DNA from 2 places in the Nocardia sp. NBC_00511 genome. Region 2 is predicted to be linked to the other one. Evidence: riboswitches for the same ligand, from Rfam matches in the RefSeq annotation. Region 2 holds a riboswitch; the other holds the start of a gene.
What was found. Region 2 has a riboswitch for thiamine pyrophosphate ahead of thiC (phosphomethylpyrimidine synthase ThiC). Riboswitches for the same ligand answer to the same signal wherever they lie in the genome.

Region 1: linked by a shared signal. The riboswitch ahead of thiM (hydroxyethylthiazole kinase) and the one ahead of thiC (phosphomethylpyrimidine synthase ThiC) in region 2 are both predicted to bind thiamine pyrophosphate.

Annotation. Positions count from the first base shown of each region.
Region 1 is NZ_CP107849.1:3,690,306-3,701,530, reverse strand. Features, by position in the region: gene OG300_RS17435 (hypothetical protein) at 1-140, opposite strand, end outside; gene OG300_RS17430 (hypothetical protein) at 328-612, opposite strand; gene OG300_RS17425 (CorA family divalent cation transporter) at 681-1,646, opposite strand; gene OG300_RS17420 (hypothetical protein) at 1,690-2,205, opposite strand; gene OG300_RS17415 (oxygenase MpaB family protein) at 2,622-3,689, shown strand; gene thiE (thiamine phosphate synthase) at 3,716-4,372, opposite strand; gene thiM (hydroxyethylthiazole kinase) at 4,369-5,190, opposite strand; TPP riboswitch at 5,180-5,280, opposite strand; gene OG300_RS17400 (glycogen debranching N-terminal domain-containing protein) at 5,579-7,666, opposite strand; gene OG300_RS17395 (glycosyltransferase family 4 protein) at 7,663-8,796, opposite strand; gene OG300_RS17390 (catalase) at 9,232-10,755, shown strand; partial or broken gene OG300_RS17385 (ferritin-like domain-containing protein) at 10,964-11,137, shown strand; gene OG300_RS17380 (SpoIIE family protein phosphatase) at 11,156-11,225, opposite strand, start outside.
Region 2 is NZ_CP107849.1:6,389,111-6,400,335, reverse strand. Features, by position in the region: gene OG300_RS29950 (hypothetical protein) at 1-140, shown strand, start outside; gene OG300_RS29945 (chorismate mutase) at 130-423, opposite strand; gene OG300_RS29940 (VOC family protein) at 677-1,072, shown strand; gene OG300_RS29935 (epoxide hydrolase family protein) at 1,090-2,235, opposite strand; gene OG300_RS29930 (TetR/AcrR family transcriptional regulator) at 2,323-2,970, shown strand; gene OG300_RS29925 (NAD(P)-dependent oxidoreductase) at 2,981-3,751, shown strand; gene OG300_RS29920 (VOC family protein) at 3,818-4,225, shown strand; gene thiC (phosphomethylpyrimidine synthase ThiC) at 4,284-5,945, opposite strand; TPP riboswitch at 5,940-6,048, opposite strand; gene OG300_RS29910 (lipase family protein) at 6,174-7,571, opposite strand; gene OG300_RS29905 (TetR/AcrR family transcriptional regulator) at 7,671-8,345, shown strand; gene OG300_RS29900 (LysR family transcriptional regulator) at 8,342-9,271, opposite strand; partial or broken gene OG300_RS29895 (MFS transporter) at 9,449-10,849, shown strand; gene OG300_RS29890 (MMPL family transporter) at 10,889-11,225, opposite strand, start outside.

The DNA of each region.
Region 1 (11,225 bases), 2.7 Mb from region 2:
CAGCTGCCAGCCAATACGGCGAAGCGGAGCTGGGCGCGTACGAGACGGTGATGCCGCCGTGCCGAGGTGCGCATTTCGGCACTGCGGACCAGGACCGGCCCGAAGGTCCGGTGGGGGAGCGTCTCGTGCATCACGGTCATGAGCGGGGACTACCCCACCCGGGCGGTCCGAAACGCGTAGTTGTTTCGGATCGCCCTCTTGGTCGCCGGATGCCGTTCAGTCGGTGGCGAGATCGCGTCGGGAGAGCCGGACTGAGTGCAGCGCTGGCTACCTCGAAATCTCGAGTCGCCGTGCCTGATCGGTGGCCACCGTGACGATGGGGCGAGGTCAGTCGTGGTCGTAGCGGTCGGCGCGCTGGGAGAGGCGTTCGGAGAAGGTTTCCGTCCATGCTGCGGATTCCGATTCTTCGGCGGTCTCGACTGCGCGGCGGGTCGCCTTCGGGCTGGCTGCGGTGCGGTCCTGTTTCGCGCCTCCGGGGCGGGACTGCATCGCCAAAATTCTTACGCCCCAAGACACGTAGGCTTCCACGCTCATGCCGGCATGCTCGGCCGCACCCTCGAGGGTGAACCAGTCTTCCTCGCCCACGGTGACCGTGATGTCCCTACTCGCCATTCGGTCAACGGTAGTGCCGATCAGGGTCTGTTGCCGGTAAGTGCCGCTTGCTTTTCGTAATTTCGCACTCAGAGCCATCCTTTGCGGCGGAAGAGGGCTTGGACGAGAGCCGCCAGGGTGACCATCACGCCGAGGGCGGCTGGGTAGCCGTACTCCCATGAAAGTTCGGGCATGCCTTCGAAATTCATGCCGTAGATTCCGGCGACCAGGGTGGGGGCGGCGGCGGTGGCGACCCAGGCGGAGATTTTGCGCATGTCTTCGTTCTGGCGGATGCCGACCTGGGTGAGGTTGGCGTTGAGGATTCCGTCGAGGAGTTCGCGGCGGCCGGTGACGCGATTGTCGATATGCCGGAATTGGCGGTCGATTTCGTGCAGGGCCTCGTCGCCGACATTGGCGCTGTAGGGATCTTCGGCGATCCAGGCGGGGAGGCGGCGGCGGACCAGGCGTTCGAGGGGTTCGTCGACGAGTGGGGCGGTGGTCTGTTCGAATTCCATCAGCAGGCGGCGTAGGCGGTAGATCTGTTCGACGGGGTTTTCGCCGTTGGTGGAGAAGACTTCTCGCTCGACCTGTTTGATTTCCCGGTCGAGGTGCTCGAGCAGGGTGAGGTAGTCGTCGAGGATCAGGTCGAGGACGAGACGGAACGCGGCGAGCGGGCCGCCGGTGAGGTCGGTGTCGAACTCCGGGGGAGCGAGTTCACTGCCGACGGTGACGATGAAATCCCTTCCGACAGCGAGCAATACGTCCTCCACGTCGATGGAGACGTCCTGGTGCCGGTAGCGACCGGTGGGCATCGCGATGACCACCGTGTCGCCGTGCACCTCCAAGCCGGGCCGCTGCAGGGACCGGTGCGCTCTGGACAGCAGCACCGGATCCACGCCGACGGCGTCGTGCAGGCGAGCGAGATCATCGTCGTCGAGATCCCGCACACCCACCCACGCGAACGCCCCCGCAGCTTGACCGCGGTGGTCGGAACTCGTTGCCCGGAGCCCGGATAGCGACTGTCCGCCGAGGTAGACGGCATCAACGGTGATCATGTGGGCATTGTGCCTGCCGACCGTTCCGTATTTCCAATTGGAATCAGTGCTGGCAGAGCCACTCGGTGCCGTAGTGCCCGGCATTGCCGCCGTCGAGATGGACCCAGCGGCCGTCGCCCTCGCACGGCGCGCCCTCGACCTGGCCCGAATTCTGTGGGGAAGTCGTGGTGGGTTCGACCGGCGCGGCGGTGGTGTCCGGGCCCGCACCATGATTGGGGTTGGTGCAGATCGTGCCCTCGCACGGCACCCAGGTGCCGTCGCCGTTCGGATTCTGGATGGCGTTCGGCCCGACATAGCTACCTCGCGGACATCCCGGATCCTGGTTCTTCGCACAGTATTCGGCACTCAGGCCGTTTCCGGTGGAGCCGTCCGCACCCCGCTGCCCGACCGTGGTGGTCGGCTGCGCCGGAGGCGCTGTCGTAGTCGGCGCGGTGGATGAGGACGTGGTGGTAGTCGGTTTCGCGGTCGTGGTGGTGGGTGACGGCGTCGAGTCCTTCGAACACGCTCCGGCGCCCGCGATGAGAACCAGTCCCGCCATGACCGACAACAAGCGCTTCATCGTTACCCCATCTCTCCATCACCATTGACGTCGTTCGGAGTAACAGGATATGACGGCAAACTTCGAGTTCCGCTGGTGAACATGCGGAGCGCGGCGTGTTTCTCGAATCACAATGCGAGATCGAGATTATTCAGCGGAGCGAATGGGCAATTCCGAACGTGTGATTCTGCGGTGACTGGAGATGTCAGAGGGCGGTGACCGGCTGCGAACGATGAAACCGTAAGAGCGGCAGCCATTTTGGCAGAATGGTGGCCCGGAGGTTTCGGAGCCTGGCACTCGGCGCGATTCCGGCCTGTCGCGCAGTGGGAAATTCCACTGCTGGATAACATGACCCGGAGTGTTACCGCATGCATTCCCTGACCAACTCGGGTCGGTGATCGACGCCGATGACCGACCTGGCTGCTGAGAGGATCCATATGGAGTTTGCGCTACCTCGGAAGAAGACCACACAGCCGCACGAGGATTACGGGTTCTTCGGGCCCGGCTCGGTGACGTGGAAGGTGTGGAGCTATCCGACTTCGTTGTCCATCGGGTTCCAGCGGGCCGTGGTCATCGAAGAGCTCGATCCCGCGCTGGTGGCGGCGGTGGACCAGACGCACGACATCTACAAGCGGCCGCGTACCCGCTACGACCGGACCCTGAAGTACTTCGCGCTGGTGGCTTTCGGAGGTTCGCGCGAGACCTCTCAGGCTGCCGACGTGCTGGTTAAAATTCATTCCAAGGCGATCGGCACCGACCCGTACAGTGGCGCGCCCTACGACGCGAACGATCCGGCCTCGCAGCTCTGGATCCACCTGACGGCCTGGCATTCGATTCTCTACGCCTACGAGAAGTACGGTCCGGGCCGCCTCAGCGCCGAGGACGAGGCGCAGTACTGGCAGGAATGCGCGGTCGCGGCGGAGCTGCAAACCTGTTCTCCCGCAGATGTTCCCCGCACCCGCGAGGGCGTGCAGGCGTACTTCGACGCGATGCGACCGCAACTGTCCGGCAGTGAAATCGCCAGGCGGGCGATGAATCATCTGCTGCGCGCCGAGGTGATGCTGCCCAAGCTGCCGTTCTTCCTGCGCCCGGTCACCTGGATCGCGGATCGGTCCCTGCGCGCGGGCACCATCGCCACCATGCCGCTGTGGATGCGGGAGATGTCCGGACTGCGGCAGTCGCGCATCGTGGACGCGCTGATCCCGCTCTGGCTGAAGCTGGCCTTCCGGGTCGTGCATCTGAACCGTCGAGCCGAACTTCTTGTGGTGCAGCTGCTTTCGCCGATGACCTTCCCGGTGCTGCGCCCGATCTTCCTCGGGGTTCCGCCACTGCGGCGTGAGGTGGTCAGCCCGGAGGAGGCCCGCACCCGGTACGGCTACGACAAGCCCGCCGAGGCGCACCAGGACCTGCGCGCCAAGCAGCACGCTCGCGTGTTCAGCCAGGGCACCGCCCCGAGCAACATCGGCCTCCTCGAATCCGAGGAGATCCTCGGCCGATTGGGCTGACCGAGGCCCGCCGCACCGTCAGATGGTCACGGTCGCATCCGCCGGATGTCATCGACCGCGGCCCGCAGCCGGGCGGCCGCGGCGGTGGGGTCCGGCGCGGCGCAGATCTCCGAAACCGTGCACACGCCATCGACACCCGTGCCTGCCAGTTGCGGGACCGTGTCGGCGTGGATGCCACCGATCGCGACCGTCGGCAGTCCGGTGGCGGCGACCAGCGTGGCCAGCCCGATCGGGCCCACCGGACCGGCGGCGTCCGGCTTGGTCGCGGTGGCCCAGATCGGGCCGATGCCGAGATAGTCGGCAGCCTCGGCCGCGACCGCCTGCGCCATGGTGGACACGGAGAGTCCGATGATGAAATCCGGACCCACCCACTGGCGGACCAGATCGGTCGGGAGATCGGTCTGACCGACGTGCACGCCGTCGGCACCGGCCAGCACGGCCACGTCGACCGCGTCGTCGACGATGAGCGGAACTCCGGTGCCGGTCAAGCATTCTCGGACGGCGAGGGTGAGGGCGAGCAGGTCACGGTCCGAGGTGTTCTTGGATCGCACCTGGACCATCGAGACCCCACCGGCGACCGCGGCCCGGACCACGGCGGGCACGCCGCGCTCACCACACATCGCGGTGTCGGTGATCAGGCACAGTCGCAGTTGGTCGCGCAGACCGGGACGCTCGATGCTCATCCGAGCCGCCGAATCAGGCCTGCGGCAAGGTCATCGGGCCCGACTGCGTCGAGTCGGTCGATCCAGGCCACCGCGAAACTACCGGGTCCCGCCGAGAGCGCCTCGGCCTCTTCTGCGGCGATGGCGACGTGCAGGTGCGCGGCGACCGCGGCGATGAACGGGTCGTCGGTCACCGCCGTGTAGGCGGCCGTCAGGCCACCGAGCGCGCAGCCCGCCCCGGTGGTCCGGGTCAGCAATACCGACCCGCCGCGGATGCGTGCGGTCCCGGTCTTGGAGACGATCAGGTCGGTGACGCCCGAGACCGCGACCACCGCACCGGTTCGTGCGGCGAGGTCGCGGGCCGCCGGCAGGGCCTCGTCGCTGCCCGCGGTCGAGTCGACGCCACGACCGCCCTGCCCGGCTCCGGCCAGACCGATCACTTCCGAGGCGTTCCCGCGAATCACCGTCGGCCGGTATTGCAGCAAGTCGTGGGCGAGTGCCGTGCGAAAGGCCAAGCCGCCGACCGCGACCGGATCGAGCACCCACGGGGTTCGGCTCGCGGCCGCGGCCTCGGCGGCCAACCGCATCGCCGCGGCCGTCATATCGTCCGGGGTGCCGAGATTGATCAATACCGCCGAGGCGATCCGGGCGAAATCCGCTGCCTCGTGGACATTGTCGACCATCGCCGGCGCGGCCCCGACCGCGAGCAGCACATTGGCGGTGATGGTGGTGACCACCCGGTTGGTCAAGCATTGGACCAGTGGAGCCGAAGTCGCCAGTGCCGCACGGGCTTCGGCGAGCTTTTGCGGAGCGTCCGGCTCGGGTGGTGTGGTCGTCACGCGACATCCCTTCGTCAGCATTGTCTGCGTCAGGTGCTGCGGGTGTGTTCTCAGCCCCGCTCGTGGCGCGGAGCACCCCGTGTCCGGTTCGGACGTTATCAGAGGTGCCGCCGGGGTCCGCGGAATCATCGCCGCAGACCCGGCAACCCGTCAGAGCGAACCGGCGCTTCCCGTCGGCATCGGATTCGGTGCGTGCTCGGATTCCTTGTGCTGGTCGAGGTAGAGATTGAAGGCGCCGTTGGTGAACGAGCATCGGAAGTCCTCGACGCCGTATCGTCGCGCAGCATGAGGAAAGGCTTTTCAGGGCCCAGCCGTCCTCGAGGGTCCCCAACATCCCATGCCGCGGGTATCCGGAGGAACTGACAATTGTTCCGACTTCGGTGCCGGTTCAGAGACGGCGCAGTTGCCAGTCGTCCGGTAGCCCGGTGACTTCCGCCTCGGTGCCGGTGGCCTCGATGGTGATGCTCGCCCCACCCAGCTTCAGATCCGTGAGCCGGATGGTGCCCGCGCGTTCGGGGAGCCGCGGCGCGATGGTGAGGGTGCGGGCGGGTGCGTCGGGTTGCAGGCCCAGGAACGAGCGCATGAGCAGCAGTGGGGCGGCGCTGGCCCAGGCCTGTGGGGAGCAGGAGGTGGGATAGGGGATGGGGGAGTGGAATTCGCTGCGGCTGAAGCCGCAGAAGAGTTCCGGTGGGCGGGCGCCGAACTCCAGGATCGCCTCCAGGAGTCCGGTGGCCAGGCGTTCGGCCAGCTTCAGAGCCCCGGGGATGTGGGCGTAGCGCAGCAGTCCGGCCACCGCGATCGCGGTGTCGTGCGGCCAGATCGAGCCGGTGTGATAGCCCATCGGGTTGAAGCGCCGGGCGGTGGAGGACAGGGTGCGCAATCCGAAGCCGCTGTTGAGGTCCGGGGCGCTGAGGCGTTCGATCAGCTCGGCCGCTCGCTCGTCGGGGACGATGCCGGTCCACAGGCAGTGGCCGGGATTGCTGGAGATGGCGTCCACCGGCTGGTTCGAAGCATCCAGTGCCAGCGCGTAAGTGCCGCAGTCCGGCATCCAGAAGGCCTCGTCGAAGCGGGCCCGGCGGTCGGCGGCCCGGGCTCGCCAGCGGTCGGCGGTACCGTGGTCGCCGCTCGATTCGGCCAGATCCGCGCGGCCCAGTTCCGCCGCGTACGCGTAGCCCTGCGCCTCACACAGCGCGATCGGCGGTTCGGCGAGGCGGCCGTCGCTGAAACTGATCGCGTCCCAACTGTCCTTCCACCCCTGATTGGCCAGACCACGATCAGTCTTGCGGTGATAGACCACCAGGCCGTCGCGGTCGCCGTAGCTCCCCAGCCACTCCATTGCCGCATCGGCGGCCGGAAGTAGCTGCTGCACAGCGGATTCGGACGCACCCCAGCGGAGGCATTCGGCCAGCACCATGACGAACAGCGGAGTCGCGTCGACCGTCCCGTAGTAGACGGTGCCGCCGAGTACCCGATCGCTACCGGGCCCGTAGCGACGCTCGTGCATGATCCGTCCGGGCTCCTCCTCGGTGACCGGATTGACCTGCGTGCCTTGCAATTCGGCGAGCTGACGCAGGGTCCCGACCGCGAGATCGCTGTCCAGCAGCAGCGCCATCCACGAGGTCAGCAGGCTGTCCCGCCCGAACAGTGCCATGAACCACGGCGCACCGGCCGCGACATACGCGGTGCCGTCGGCGGAATCGTCGAGACGCAGTGCGCCCAGGTCGGTTTCGGTGCGTTGCAGGATCGCGTTGAGGCCCTGTCCGGAGGCGGTCAACGAGGTGGTGGTGGCGCGCCAGTGCCGGATCTTGGTGGCGGGACCGTCCTCGTCCTCGTCGAAACCCGAGGTGTCGTGCCGCCCGGTGGCGGGACGGCAGTGCACGGTGGTGTGCCAGACGCTGCGGCGTGCCACCACGATGCGCCAGGTCAGCGAGCCGGGCTGGATGACCGGGTCGGCATCGGCGGTAATGATCACCGCCCGTTCGGGATTGGTGCGGTCGGCCAGGCGCAGCACCCCGCCGACCGCGGTGAGTTCGCCGCCACCGCCGTGCACGCGGCCTTCCTTGACCGCGAAGAGATCGGCGAAATCGGTGTCGGCGGTGAGGGTCACCGTGATCGCGGTGTCCTCGTCGCCGAGGTTGTGCACCGTGATCACCTCGTGCAACCCCTCGCCGATGGTGCGCCGGCGCTGCACCAGCACGGTGGCGTCGGCGATGCCGTGCGGCGGCGGCTTGCGGGCCACGAACCGGGCCCGGAAGGGTTCGCGCACCGCGACCGAAAGCTGTTCCGGGGCAACACCGTCCAGGCGCAATTCCCAGCGGTTCAGCATCCGCGCGTCGCGGTGGAACAGTCCGTGCGCGGTGCCCGGATGGATGTCGCCGAGCGGATCGGACAGGCAGAACGTGCTCGCCTCGACCAGGGTGACGACACCGCCGACGCCCGAGATGGGCGTCGGCGGTCCGGCGTTGAAAACGCTCACAGGTGCCCGCTCGGCAGGCGAGTGCCACGCGGGCCCAGGACGATCGGGGTCCGCCGAGCGGTGCGCCGCCGCACCGGCTCCGGGACGCGAGCGGTGCTCGCCGCCCGGTAGTAGGCGTCCTCGTAGCCGCGCGCGAATGCCGCGGTGGCGAACAGCTTCTCGACCCGCTCCCGGCAGGCGCGGGGGTCGATCTCCCCGATGCGAGCGATCGCCGCGGGCAGTTCGTCGGGGCTCTCGCAGATCCAGCCGGTGACCCCGTGTTCGATCACCTCGGCCACCGCGCCGCCGCGCAGCGCGATCACCGGGGTGCCGCAGACCATGGCCTCGATCATGACGATGCCGAACGGTTCTTCCCACTGGATCGGGAACAGCAGGCAGCGCGCCCCGGCCAGCAACTGCCGCTTGGCCACGGCGTCCGCCTCACCGAACACGTCGTCGTCGGGACCCAGCAGTGGCCGCACGAACTCGTCGAAGAAGGCGTGCTCGGGCGGCTCGTTGCATTTGCCAGCCAGGATCAGCCGCAGCCCGGCGGCGTGCGCGGCCTCGAGCGCCAGGTGCGGACCCTTGTAGGGCGCGTAGCGGCCCAGGAACAGTGCGTAGTCCAGCTTCTCGGTGCGGAACGGCCATTCGTCCGGCCGGATCGCATTGTGCACGCGGGCAATCCAATTCAGGTCGGGGGCGAGCTCACGCTGGCGATCGCTGATCGCCACCAGTCGCACACTGTCGTCGAAAGCCCGGTAGTACTCGTGCATTTCGGCATCGACGGGTCCGTGGACCGTCACCACGGTGGGGATGCCGAGCGCCCGGTAGGCGGCGGCATTGCCCGGCCCGGCGAAGGTGTGGTCGTGCACGATGTCGATGGGCTGCTCGGCGTGCAGGGCCTCGATGACGCGCCAGGCCTTGAAGGCGTGCACGATCTCCGGATACGGTTCGCCCAGCCGAAGCGTCTGTACCTCGTCCCACAGCGGGATGAACCTGGCGTTGGTGCCCGGCCGCCCAGCGCCCAGCAGGGTCACCTGGTGGCCGCGCTCGACCAGTTCGTCGGCCAACGTCGCCACCACGGCCTCGACGCCGCCGTATCCGGTCGGCGGGATATCGAAGTAGGGGGGCGCTACCAGAACGATATGCAACGGGCGCTTGTGTGAATCATCGAGGCGGAGCGAATTTCTGCCGAGATCCAATGCCAGAAAATCCAATGCGTCTATGTCTGCATCGGTGGAAAGTTCGTCACTCATTTCAAAGCCCTTCGTCGTTGAGGGGTGAAACTGAGCCAAACTGTCGTCCACAGTTGCATGGTCCGGCCCGGTCGGCAAGGTGAATTCGGACTGCGCTGACCTTCGTGATCATATGGTTACCGCGAGGTTTGAGCGCCCGATCACCGGGTATAACGGCTGGCTACAGAGGTTTTCGAGAAATCCGATATTGAGGACTCGATCATCGCGGTGGTGGCAAACAGTATTGCAAACTCTGCGCACTGCAATTTGGCATCCGGTCGACCGGCATCGGTCCGACGTTGTCATCCGGCGTACTGTTGGACGTCGGAAGTAGCTACGCAGAGGAGGAGCATGTCCGATCGAAGCAGCTACACCACGGATGACGCCGGAATTCCGGTGCCGAGCGATGAACACTCACTGACAGTCGGCCCCGACGGGCCGATTCTGCTGCACGACGCCTATCTGATCGAGAAGATGGCGCAATTCAACCGCGAACGCGTCCCCGAGCGGCAGCCACATGCCAAGGGCGGCGGCGCCTTCGGAACCTTCGAGGTCACCCACGACGTGAGCGCCTACACCCGCGCCGACGTCTTCCAACCCGGTAAGCAGACCGAGGTGCTGGCCCGGTTCTCCACCGTTGCGGGTGAGCGCGGCAGCCCGGACACCTGGCGTGATCCGCGCGGCTTCGCGCTCAAGTTCTATACCGAGCAGGGTAATTTCGACATGGTCGGCAACAACACCCCGGTGTTCTTCCTGCGTGACCCGATGAAGTTCCAGGACTTCATCCGTTCGCAGAAGCGCCGCGCCGACAACAACCTTCGCGACCACGATATGCAGTGGGACTTCTGGACCCTGTCCCCGGAGTCCGCGCACCAGGTGGCCTGGCTGATGGGTGACCGCGGCATCCCGCGCAGCTGGCGGCACATGAACGGCTACTCCAGCCACACCTACCTGTGGTACAATGCCGCGGGCGAACGCTTCTGGGTGAAGTACCACTTCAAGAGCGATCAGGGTGTCGAGTTCTTCACCCAGGACGAGGGCGACCAGATGGCCGCCATGGACACCGACTATCACACGCGAGACCTGTTCGAGCACATCGTCGCCGGTGAGTATCCGAGCTGGACCCTGCACATGCAGATCATGCCGTTCGACGACGCCAAGACCTACCGGTTCAACCCCTTCGATCTGACGAAGGTGTGGCCGCACGCCGACTATCCCCTCATCGAGGTCGGCCGGATGACGTTGAATCGCAACCCCTCCGACTATCACACCGAGATCGAGCAGGCGGCCTTCGAACCGAGCAACGCGGTCCCCGGCACCGGCCCGAGCCCGGACAAGATGCTGCTCGGGCGCTGGTTCTCCTATCCGGACGCTCACCGCCACCGCATCGGCGCGAATTACAAACTGCTGCCGGTCAATTCACCGCACGCCGCGCCCGTCCACTCGTACTCCAAGGACGGGCAGATGCGCTACACCAATGTCACGGATCCGGTGTACGTACCCAACTCCAAGGGCGGCCCGCACGCCGACCCGGAGGTGTCGGGCCCCGTGGTCGGCTGGCACACCGACGGCGAAATGGTGCGCACCGCATACGCTTTGCGCGCCGAGGACGACGACTGGGGCCAGGCCCGCACCCTGGTCCGCGAAGTCCTAGACGATGCCGCCCGGCAGCGACTGGTGGACAACATCGTCGGCCATCTGCTCAACGGCGTGAGCACCCCCGTGCTCACCCGCGCGTTCGAATACTGGCGCAGTGTCGACAAGGAACTCGGTGACCGCGTCGAGTCCGGCGTGCGAGCCAAGCAGGACGAGTCCGATCCGAAGGCCGCAGAGCAGTCGAATCCGGCCCGCTCGGGCGCACGTCGCAAGGCCTAGCTGCCCCACCCCACGGTGGAGTGCCCGCACTCGCGGGCGCTCCACCGTTTCGCTGCTGCTCGGAAGTCAGCTGAATTGCTTTGCACCACAACGTTATGACTCGCGGATCTGGGTAGTGCGTCCAGAGGCCGTTCGACGAGGCCCTGCTCAGCGATCTGCGGCTCGAGCATCAGCTGCTCGACCGGGCTCGATACATCAAGGCGGAAGTTTCGCCGATCTCAACGTCTCCCAGGCCGTCGCCGAGATCAAGGACCTGAACGAATCCTCCGACGTGCGTGCGGTGCTGGCGTACGAGGAGGCGAACAAGCGGCGGCAGGGCGTGGTGTCGGCCGCCCAGAGTCGGCTGGCGGGCATCGCCCAGGAGGTCGCGGGCCTCAACTGAGCCGACGGCCACCGGTTCTCAGGTCGTCTCGACCGAGGCGGCCTGGAACGGTTGACTCGTCTCGGAGTCCAGCTCCGGGCGTAGCTGA
Region 2 (11,225 bases):
TCGGCTACACGGCGAGCATGGGAATCGGTTCCGCCACCACGTCTCCCGGCACCCCGATCGCCCCGCTGATGGCCGGCACCAACGGCACCGGCGTCGGCATCATCGCCCACTTCGACGACACCTTCACTCTCACCCCGTGACCCGCCCCTCGGTGAGGGCGCGGTGGCGGAGCTGCTCGAGTTCGATGAACCCGTCGATCAGCGTGGTGTAGACCCGTTCGACCAGCGTCGGATCCACACCGTGCTGTACCGCCAGCTCGCGGAGTCCAGCCATCATCCGGATGCGCCGGTCGGGTGCGCGGACCTCTTCGGGGTTGCGTTTGAAGGTCGCCGCGCGCATCACCAATTGCTGTCGGGCGCCGAGCAATTCGATGATCTGGGCGTCGATCCCGTCGATTTCGCGGCGGACATCTTCCAGAGACATGGGTCTCGATCCTTTCGATTCGAGACCGCCGCTGGCGCACAGCCGGAAGCGTCGTGACGGATCGGCTGTCGCACGCGACGGCCGATACACAAGCGCGATTCAGGGCCGCCGGAACTCCGGCCACCACCAGGACTGCGCCACCAACATCACCCGGCAATCCAACCACAGCCCGAAGCCGTTCGCACGCAAGGGAATGCTCGCGGTTCCCATTCGTACAAGTGGAGCTGGCGCGCCGCTGGCTATTGTTCGGAATATGGCTACCCGATCGGGGCTCTCGATGCGCCCACAGCCGATGATCGCTGTTCGCGATGTGCGCGCGTCCAGTGCTTGGTACCAGCGGGTGCTGGGGGCGAGTAGTGGACACGGCGGGGACGAGTACGAGCAGCTGCTGGTGGAGGGGCAGCTGATCATGCAGTTGCACCGGCTCGACTGCGGGCATCACCACGGGACGATCGGGGATCCCGCGCTGCCGGTGGGCAATGGCATCGCATTGTGGTTCGAGACGGACTATTTCGAGGCCGCGGTGCGTCGCATCCGCCAATTCGGTGCATCGGTGGCGACCGATGCACACCTCAATCCCAACTCCGGGCACCGCGAGATATGGCTGCGGGACCCGGATTCCTACCTGGTGGTGCTCGCCGAATCGTGACGGCACCGCGTCCCGAATCAGGCCAGGGCGCTGAAGAATTCGCGAATATCGGCGAGCAGGACGTCGGTGGCCTCGTGCGCCGCGTAGTGCCCGGCGGCATCGTTGGGGCTGGTCGAGCGGGCCGAGTTCACGTCGTAGGCGTGCCAGCTGACGATGTTCTTGTGGTCGCGTTCGGCGAAGCGGCGAATGGACTGGAAGTCGCCCTTGAACATGGCCAGGGCGGTGGGGGTGGTGGTGGGTTCGGTGGGGCGGTCGGTGTCGTGGGCGTCCGCGTAGTAGGAGCGGGTCGAGGAGCCGCCGGTGGCGGTGAGCCAGTAGAGGGCGATATTGCCGATCACGAACTCGGCGTCGAGCGTCTCGCTGAAGAGCTGGGCGTTCCAGGCGAGCAGGCCCAGCGGTGAGTCCGCGAGGGCGAAGGCGAGGGTCTGCGGCTGCTGACTGTGCAGGGTGTTGAACGCCATCTTGTTCTCGTGGAACCACTGCAGGTGGGCGAGCCCGGCCTGATCGTCCTCGGACAGGCCCGCGAACTCGGCCGGATCACCCGACGGGAACGAGAACAGCTGCGTCACATGGACTCCCAGCACCCGGTCGGGGGCGATGCGGCCGATCTCGGGGGAGACCATGGACCCGCCGTCGTTGCCGATCGCGCCGTAGCGCTGGTACCCGAGCCGGTCCATCAGCTCGACCCAGGCGCGGGCGGTGCGGCGGGTGCCCCAGCCGCCGCTGCGGGTCGGACCGGAGAAGCCGAAGCCGGGCAGCGACGGGAGCACCACGTGGAAGGCGGGGGCGTCGGCGGATTCCGGCTCGGTGAGCGGGGCGATGAGGTCCAGGTACTCCAGGACCGAGCCGGGCCAGCCGTGGGTGAGGATGACCGGGGTGGCGTCCGCCCGGCTGGAGCGCACGTGCAGGAAGTGGATGTCCTCACCGTCGATCTCGGTGGTGAACTGCGGGTAGGCGTTCAGCTTGGTTTCCAGTGCGCGCCAGTCGAATTCGTTCAGCCAGTAGTCGGCCAGTCCCCGGACGCGGTCGTTGGTGACGCCGTACGCGTCGCCGACACCCGGCAGCTCGTTCGGGAACAGTGCCCGCCGCAGCCGGTCGTCGAGGTCGTCGAGCTGGGCCTGCGGGATGGCGACGGTGAAGGGGCGGATCGCGGTGGTGGTCATCATTCTCTCCTTTGTGGAACGGAATGTTTCGTTCTGTTCCAACCGTAACGGAACGGACCATTCCGTTCAAGTGGTATTCTCGGATTCATGCCGAAGACCACCGAAGTCGCAGCTCAGCGCGCCTTGCCCGGACGCAAGGCGCAGGCGGCCCGCAATGACGAACTCATCCTGGCGGCCGCCCGCGACGTGTTCCTGTCCGAGCCGAAGGCCCCGATCTCGGCGGTCGCCGAACGCGCGGGCGTCGGCATCAGCGCGCTGTATCGCCGCTACCCCAGCAAGGAGGAGCTGCTGCGCACCCTCTGCTACGACGGGCTGCGCCGCTACAACACGGAAGCCGAAGCGGCCCTGGAGATTCCGGACGGCTGGGCGGCGCTGGTCGACTTTCTGCGCCGCGTGGTCGACGCCGACGTGCACTCCCTGACGGTGCACCTGGCGGGCACCTTCACCCCGGACGAATCGATTCTGCCGGAGGTCATGCGCTCGGCCGAACTCAACGACGAACTGCTGCGCCGCGCGCAAGCCGCCGGCCGCCTGCGCCCCGGCGTCACCACCGCCGACCTGGGCCTGATCCTCGAGGCCTGCGCCGCGGTCACGCTCCCGGACGCCGAACGCACCACCCAGCTGCGCCGCCGCGTCCTCGCCCTGCTCGTCGACGGCCTGGCCGCCGGAGGTGAACTCCCCGGCCCCCCGCCCGTGCCCGGCGAGTTCGCGGGCCGCTGGCGGCGCACCGGATAGCGTGGGCGGCATGGAGATCCTGGCGTACGGCGTGCAGGTCGACGAGAAGCCGCTGCTGCGGGCCGCCTTCGCGGGGCAGCACGAGCTGCGGCTGCTGGAGGAGTTCCTCAACCGCAATACCGCGCCGCTCGCGGCGGGCTACGAGGTCGTCTCCACCAGCGTCAACGCCGAGCTGGACGGCGCGGTGCTGCGGATCCTGGCGGCGGGCGGGACGCGCATGATCGCCCAGCGCTCAACGGGTTTCAACAATATCGACCTGGAGGTGGCGGCGGAGCTCGGGCTGACGGTGGCGCGGGTCTCCTATTATTCGCCGTACGCGGTGGCCGAATTCGCGTGGACGCTGGCAATGGCGGTGAACCGCAGGCTGATTCGCGCCGCCAACCGCACCCGTGAGTTCGATTTCCGCCTGGACGGGTTGATGGGCCGTGATATTCACGGCATGACGGTCGGCGTGATCGGCACCGGCAAGATCGGCGAGTGCTTCGCGCGCATCGCGCACGGGTTCGGTACCCGGTTGCTGGGCTGGGATGTGGCCGAGAATCCTTGCTGCCGTGACGAATTGGGGATGAAGTACACCGAGCTGGAAGTACTGCTCGCCGAATCCGACATCGCCGACGACACCCTGGCCCGGCTGATGACCATGCCGAACGTGCTGGTCACCTCGCATCAGGCCTACTTCACCGATACCGCGGTCGGACAGATCGTGGACGCCACCGTCGGCAATGTCGAGGACTACCTGTCCGGCCGCCGATCCGAGAACACGCTGGTTCCCGTTCGCTGAAGCTGTCGATTTCCGTCGCGCGGCTCCGACCAACGGTCGAGGAATACCGGACCGGAAAGGATTGTCATGAACTGGACTCTCGAAGTGCTCGTCGTCCCCGTCACGGACATCGATCGCGCCAAGGACTTCTACAGCACCAAGCTCGGCTTCCACGTCGACCACGATGTGCAGCCCGCTCCGGGCGTGCGCATCTGCCAGCTCACCCCACCCGGCTCCGGCTGCTCCATCGTGATCGGCGAGGGCGCGGTCCCGAAGATGGAGCCCGGTTACCTGAAGGGCATGCAGCTGATCGTGCCCGATATCAAGCGAGCCCACGCCGAGTTGGTCGAGCGCGGTGTGGAATGCGGCGAGATCCAGGTGCTCGGCGAGAACCCCGCCGACGTCGCCGACCCCCTCGACAATGTCGGCTTCATCTTCTTCGACGATCCGGACGGCAACAGCTGGGCCGTGCAGCAGATCTCGACCCGCCCCTGAACATGATTCGGGGCGGACGACCCGAAAGTCATCCGCCCCGAACAGGTTTCGAACTAGCTCACGACACGACCGGCAGGTACACCTGGTTGCCGGTGGTGGCGAATTCGGCGGACTTCTCGGCCATGCCCGCCTCGATGGCGGCCACGTCGGTTAGGCCCTGCTTCTCGGCGTAGTCGCGGACGTCCTGCGAGATGCGCATGGAGCAGAACTTGGGGCCGCACATGGAGCAGAAGTGCGCGGTCTTGGCGGGTTCGGCGGGCATCGTCTCGTCGTGGTACTCCCGCGCGGTGTCGGGGTCCAGGGAGAGGTTGAACTGGTCCGTCCAGCGGAATTCGAAGCGCGCCTTGGACAGTTCGTTGTCGCGGTCCTGGGCGCGCGGGTGCTGCTTGGCCAGGTCGGCGGAGTGGGCGGCGATCTTGTAGGTGATCACGCCGACCTTCACGTCGTCGCGGTTGGGCAGGCCCAGGTGCTCCTTGGGCGTGACGTAGCAGAGCATGGCGGTGCCCGCCTGCGCGATGATGGCCGCGCCGATGGCCGAGGTGATGTGGTCGTAGGCGGGCGCGATGTCGGTGGCCAGCGGGCCGAGGGTGTAGAAGGGCGCCTCCTCGCAGAGCTCCTCCTCGAGGCGCACGTTCTCCACGATCTTGTGCATGGGCACGTGGCCGGGGCCCTCGATCATCACCTGCACGCCATAGGATTTCGCGATCTTGGTGAGCTCGCCGAGGGTGCGCAGTTCGGCGAACTGGGCCTCGTCGTTGGCGTCGGCGATGGAGCCGGGACGCAGGCCGTCACCCAGCGAGAAGGTGATGTCGTAGCGGGCCAGGATCTCGCAGAGTTCCGCGAAGTTGGTGTACAGGAACGATTCCTGGTGATGCGCCAGGCACCACGCCGCCATGATCGACCCGCCGCGCGAGACGATGCCGGTGACCCGCTTGGCGGTCAGCGGCACGTAGCGCAGCAGCACGCCCGCGTGCACCGTCATGTAGTCGACGCCCTGCTCGGCCTGCTCGATCACGGTGTCGCGGTACATCTCCCAGGTGAGCTTGGTGGGATCACCGTTCACCTTCTCCAGGGCCTGGTAGATCGGCACGGTGCCGACCGGGACCGGGGAGTTGCGCAGGATCCACTCGCGGGTCTCGTGAATGTTCTTGCCGGTGGACAGATCCATGATGGTGTCGGCGCCCCAGCGGGTGGCCCACACCATCTTCTCCACCTCCTCGGCGATGGAGGAGCTGACGGCCGAGTTGCCGATATTCGCGTTGATCTTCACCGCGAACTTCTTGCCGATGATCATCGGCTCGGACTCCGGGTGGTTGTGGTTGGCCGGGATGACCGCGCGTCCGGCGGCCACCTCGTCACGCACCAGCTCCGGCGAAACCCCTTCGCGCGCCGCGATATAGCGCATCTCGTTGGTGATCACGCCCTGGCGCGCCCAGTTGAGCTGGGTCGGCGGGCCGTCGACCCGGGGCTTGTCCCACTCGTCGCGCAGCTTGGGCAGCCCGCCCTCGAGGTCGATGGCGGCGGTGTCGTCGGTGTACGGACCGGAGGTGTCGTACACGTCGAAATGTTCACCGTTGGTGAGGTTGATGCGGCGCAGCGGAACCCGCAGGGTCACGCCCTCGCCCTCGACCTGCTCGTAGAATTTGACGCTGCCCTGAATGGGGCCGGTGGTCACGGTGTCGACCGGTGCGGAACTGCTGGGGACACGACTCGAAGACATGGGGTGAATCCTCCCTACGCCGGCATTACCCGGTCAGGTTCATACGGTCGACGGCCCTAGCCGTCCTCTCAGCCCGCTGGTGCGAGCCCCCGTTGGCATACGTAACTTTCCGCAGCCGACCATACAGGCCCGCCGCAACCCCCGAGGCCGAGCGCCGGAAGATATACGGAACACGCATGCCCGGCCGATGGTCGGCCGGGCATGCGTCGCGGAAGCGGTCGAGAGTGCTTACCGCTCCTGCGGTCCGATCGGCCAGCCGAGTGCGCCGAACGCGGCGTTGAGTGAGATCTCGGTCTGGGTGGCGAGGGCATCGAGGCTGCCGAGCATGGTGATCACGTCATCGGTCCGGCAGCCCGCCGGGTCGGCAGCGCCGGGGGCGAGCCGGGATTTGATCCAGTTGAAGGCGTCCGCCATGCCGAGCGTGGTCAGCGTCAGATGCTCGCTGAGGTGATCGCGCTTGTAGTACACGGAGGTGCCGCCGTCGCACCACTGCCGCACCATGCGGTCGTTGGTGTACCAGGGCACCGCCTCGTCGTAGACGCCCTGATAGACCATCATCGGCGCGGTCGGCGGATTACTGCCCAGCACAGTCGAATCGAAGACCTCCTTGATGTCGGGCAGGGCCAGGAAGTCGGCGATCGGGATGGTCAGCATGCGCTGGTAGTCGGTGAACATCAGGTTCAGCACATTGCGCACCAGGCACTGGTGGGTGGTGCGATCCATGATCGCGCGGCCCTCCGGGGTCAGGTACCGGTCGGCGGTCTCGGCGAACTTCGGGTAGGCGTTGCGCAGCGAGGCCATGCCGACGCCGATCAGGCTGGCGAACATGGAACCGTTGACGTGCAACAGGGATTCGACATCCGAGACCGGCGCGCCCATCGCCATGCCCTTGATGTTCAGCTCCGGCGCGTAGGTCGGCTGCATCTCCGCGGCCCAGCCGGTGCCCATGCCGCCGCCGGAGTAACCCCACAGTGCGACAGGCGTATTCGCGCCGTCAAGGCCCAGCGGCCGGAAGCTCTCGGCGGCGCGCACGCTGTCGAGGATCAGGTAGCCGGGTTCCTTGGCGACCGCCAGATGTCCTTGCAGCCCTTCGTAATCGGGCACATTGATGGCATAGCCCTGACTGATCGACGCCGCCAGTTCCAGGTATTCGACGGTCGAGTGGATGCCTTCGAGCGCGGGCAGCCCGCCGCCCTGCTGCAGGATGTAGGAGGGTGCGCACGCGGGTGACGTGCTGTCGTAGAAGAACTGGTGCGATACCAGCGGCCGGCCGTGCGAGGTATCGGCCCCCTCGGGAATCGCGACCGTGGTCGCCGCCACCGCGGGCTGGCCGTTCAGGTCGGTGGTGCGGTAGAGCAGCTGCCAGGAGCGCACGTGCACCGGCAGCACGGTGAGCACCGCCAGCTGGACTTCGCGAGTGCGCAGAATGGTGCCCGGATCGGTGGCCTCGAAGCCGTCGGGCGCTTGATAGAACGGATCCACATCGATCGGTTGTGGTTGCGCCGCCGCCGATCCGGCGGTGACACCCCCGAGCAGCACGGCCGAAGCCGCCGTCAAAGCCGTCGCGAGGGCGACCGCGGTGTACCGCCGCCATCCCCGTCTTCGGCGATCCCCATTGATAGCCACGTCTCTGTTCCCTTCCTCATCGACGTGACATGGATTACAACACGGTGACCAGTTACCGACAAGATGTCTTTCTGAAATGATGATGGCTATCGTCTAGGCATGTCCCGCAGCAACTCTGCCGCGGCGCCCGACCGGACTCCCGCCAGGCGCCGGATCCGCGGCCTCGATGCCGACGAGCGCAGCGCCCAGCGCCGCCGTCAACTGCTCACCGCGGCCACCGAACTCTTTGCCCGGCAAAGCTATTCGGGCACCTCGATCGAACAGATCTGTCAGGCCGCCTTCGTCGGTACCAAAGGCTTCTACGACCACTTCGAGAGCAAGGAAGCCTGCTATACCGCGCTGCTCGACCAGATCACCCGGGGCATCCAGCAAAGCGTGCTCCTCGCCGCCACCGAGACCGCCGGGCGGCCGTGGCCGGAACGCCGCCACGCCGTGCTGGCCGCCTTCGTGAACGCCATCGCCGACGACCCCCGGCTGGCCAAGGTCACCTTCGGTGAGGCGGGCGGCATCTCGCCCGCGGTCGAGGCCCAGCGGCGCAGTAACCGGCGCTGGTCGGCGGCGTTCCTGGCGCAGCAGTGGCGCGGCGGCGAAATATCCGATGACGCAAGGGAACTGGCGCTCGCGCTGGCCACCATCGGCGGGCTGTTCGAACTGATCGCGGACTGGCTGCACCACCACGACGACGGCGGTGCGATGGATTCCGTCGACCGGCTCGTCGGCAATCTGAACCACTTCATGGCGGTGATCGACGCCGGTCGGACCGCGATCCGCTAGTCGCCACGCCCGGCGAGCATCAGCTCGTGCAGGGTGTCGCGCAGCCAGCGGTGCGCGGGATCCGCGTCGTGGCGCGGATGCCAGGCCAAACTGTATGGCAGCGGCGGAGTTTCGACCGGCAGCTCGAACACCACCAGGCCCAGCCGCTCGGCCAGGCCGCTCGCGCACGACGGCAGATTGCCGACGAGATCGCTGTCCAGCAGGAAGAACAGCGAGCTCGGATACCCGGACACGGTGGCCCGCACCGTGCGATGCAGGCCGTGCTCCGCCAGCGCCGTGTCGATCGGACCGGTGAGCCTGCCGCGCCGCGACACCAGCAGCGGGCGTGCCACCGCGTAGTCCGCGAGCTCGATTCGGTTGTCGCGCAGCAGCGGATGACCACGACGCGCCACGCCGACCATCCGATCCACGAACACCGGCCGGAGCTGGATCTCGGGCTCGCGTGAATCGATGATGCCGAGCTCGAGATCGGCCCGGCCCTCGCGCAGCATCGGCAGATCGAACGGGCTCTCCGGCAGGAAGCGCAGCCGCAGACCGGGTGCCTCGACCGCCGCCCGCTCGATCAGGCCCGGACCGTACACGGCGGCCATGGCGTCGGGGGCCAGTACCGCGAAGTCGCGCGTGGTGGTGCGGATGTCGGTGGCGTGTGCCGCCGTGAACAGTCGCTGCACCCGATCCACCAGTTCCCGGACCTCGGGCTCGATGGTCAGGGCATGCGGGGTGGGTGTCATGGCGCGGCCCGCTCGCACCAGGATCGGATCCCCGAGGGTGCGCCGCAATCGCCCCAGCGCCCGGCTCACCGCGGGCTCCGACAGATGCAGCCGTTCGGCGGCCGCCGTCACGCTGTGCTCGATGAGCAGCGCGTCCAGCACCACCAGCAGGTTCAGGTCCAGGCCGCGTAGCTCGCGCGATTGCGTCTCGTGCATATATTCGATGATAAAGATGCATTTGAGTAATCAGATCTCCGGCCCTACCGTGGAACAGGTGGCGCTCAGCTGAGGCGAAGTATCCGACACCAGAGCGGATTCGTCTGTGCCGCAGTCCATTCCACTCGCTCGGCCGGTATCCGGCCGAGTCGGCCCGGCCGCGCCGCCAGCGACCGCATGATTCCGGGAACCGCCGTCTCGGCGCGTTTCGAACAGAATTCGACCCCACGGCTCCTCGCCGGTGGCGGATTCCGGCCGAAACGCGCCGGGGCGCAGTCGGATCGGCGGCAGCGGGACGGCCCGGCCGTCACCCCCCGATCTCGAGGAGTCCCAGTCATGTCCACCGTCGTGTCCCCGGCTCCGGCCGACGAATTGCGTCGCGCCGGTCCGTCCCGCGCCACCTTGCTCGCCCTGTGCGCCTGCGTCATGGTGGCCCAGAGCATGGTCGCCGCCATCAACCTGGCCATTCCGGTGCTGGCCGCGTCGTCGCTGCATCCGCGACCCTCGGAACTGCTGTGGGTGGTGGACGCGTATGTGATCGTCTTTGCCGCGCTGCTGATTCCGGCCGGTGCGCTCGCGGATCGCTTCGGGCGCAAGGGAGTACTGATGAGCGGGCTCATGCTGTTCGCGGTGGGTGCGGCACTGAGTGCGGCGGCGGCCGCGCCCGCGTTGCTGATCGCGGGGCGGGCACTGTCGGGGGCCGGGGCGGCGATGATCACGCCGACCACGCTGTCGATCCTGGTGCAGCTCTCGCCCGACCCGAGGGCGCGGGCGCACGCGCTCGCGACCTGGACGCTGTCACTGGGACTCGGTGGGGCGCTGGGCAATATCGGTGGCGGGCTGTTGCAGCAGTATCTGCCGTGGCGGGCGCTGTTCCTGGTGATGGCTCCGCTGGGGTTGGTGCTGGCCGGGGTGGTCGCGGCGGTGACGCCGAAAACGCCTCGGCGCGAAGCGAATCAGGATCCGGTGGGGGCGCTGTTGCTCATCCTCGGGTCGACGGCGGTGCTCTACGGCATCATCGAGGGGCCATCGCACGGCTGGGGTTCGGCGACGGTGCTGAGCGCGTTCGGTCTCGGCGTGGCGCTGCTGGCCGGGCTGGTGTGGCATTCGCTGCGCAGCCCGCATCCGCTGGTCGATCCGCGGGTGTTCCGGTCGCCGGGCCTGCGGGCCGCGGTGCTCGGCACCGCCACCACGTTCTTCGGGCTGTTCGCGCTGTTCTTCGTGAACTCCCAATATCTCCAGTACATCAAGGGTTTCACGCCCGCCGCCGCCGGAATCGCCATCGTGCCGCTGACCATCGGGATGATCCTGATCCCGCGCTGGGCCATGCGGTTGCAGGCCCGGACCGGCCCGCGCCTCCCGGCGGCGGGTGGACTGGCCGTGATCGGCGCCGGCCTGCTGCTGGTCGCCACCGCGGACGAGAACACGCCGTACCCGCTCTACGCGGTGTACCTGGTGCTGCTTTCTATCGGCATGGGACTGGCCTCGCCGGTGCTGACCGGCGGCGTCATGGCCAACCTGCCAGCCGACCGCTCCGGGATGGGAGCCGGATTGAACTCCGCGGCAAGAGAATTCGGTGCGGCCACCGGGGTCGCGGTGCTGGGCACCATCATGGCTTCACACTCGGGGGCCGGAGCCCATGACCCGGCCGCCTTCACCGATGCCATGGGTGTCGGCCTCGGCGTCATCGGCGGACTGGTGCTGCTCGCCGCCCTGACGGTGTGCGTCGGCTACCGGGCCCGCGCCTGAGGTGTCCTCCTCGAACCCGATCCGCTTGTGCAGCGCCGCAAGCGGTTTCGGGGCCCACCAGTTGCCGGTGGACAGCAGCCGCATGAGCGCCGGGGCCAGCAGACCGCGAATGATGGTGGCGTCGGAGATGACGGCCAGCGCCAGCCCGATGCCGAACAGCTTCATGGGCGCGACCTCGGAGGTCGCCACCGACAGCAGCACCACC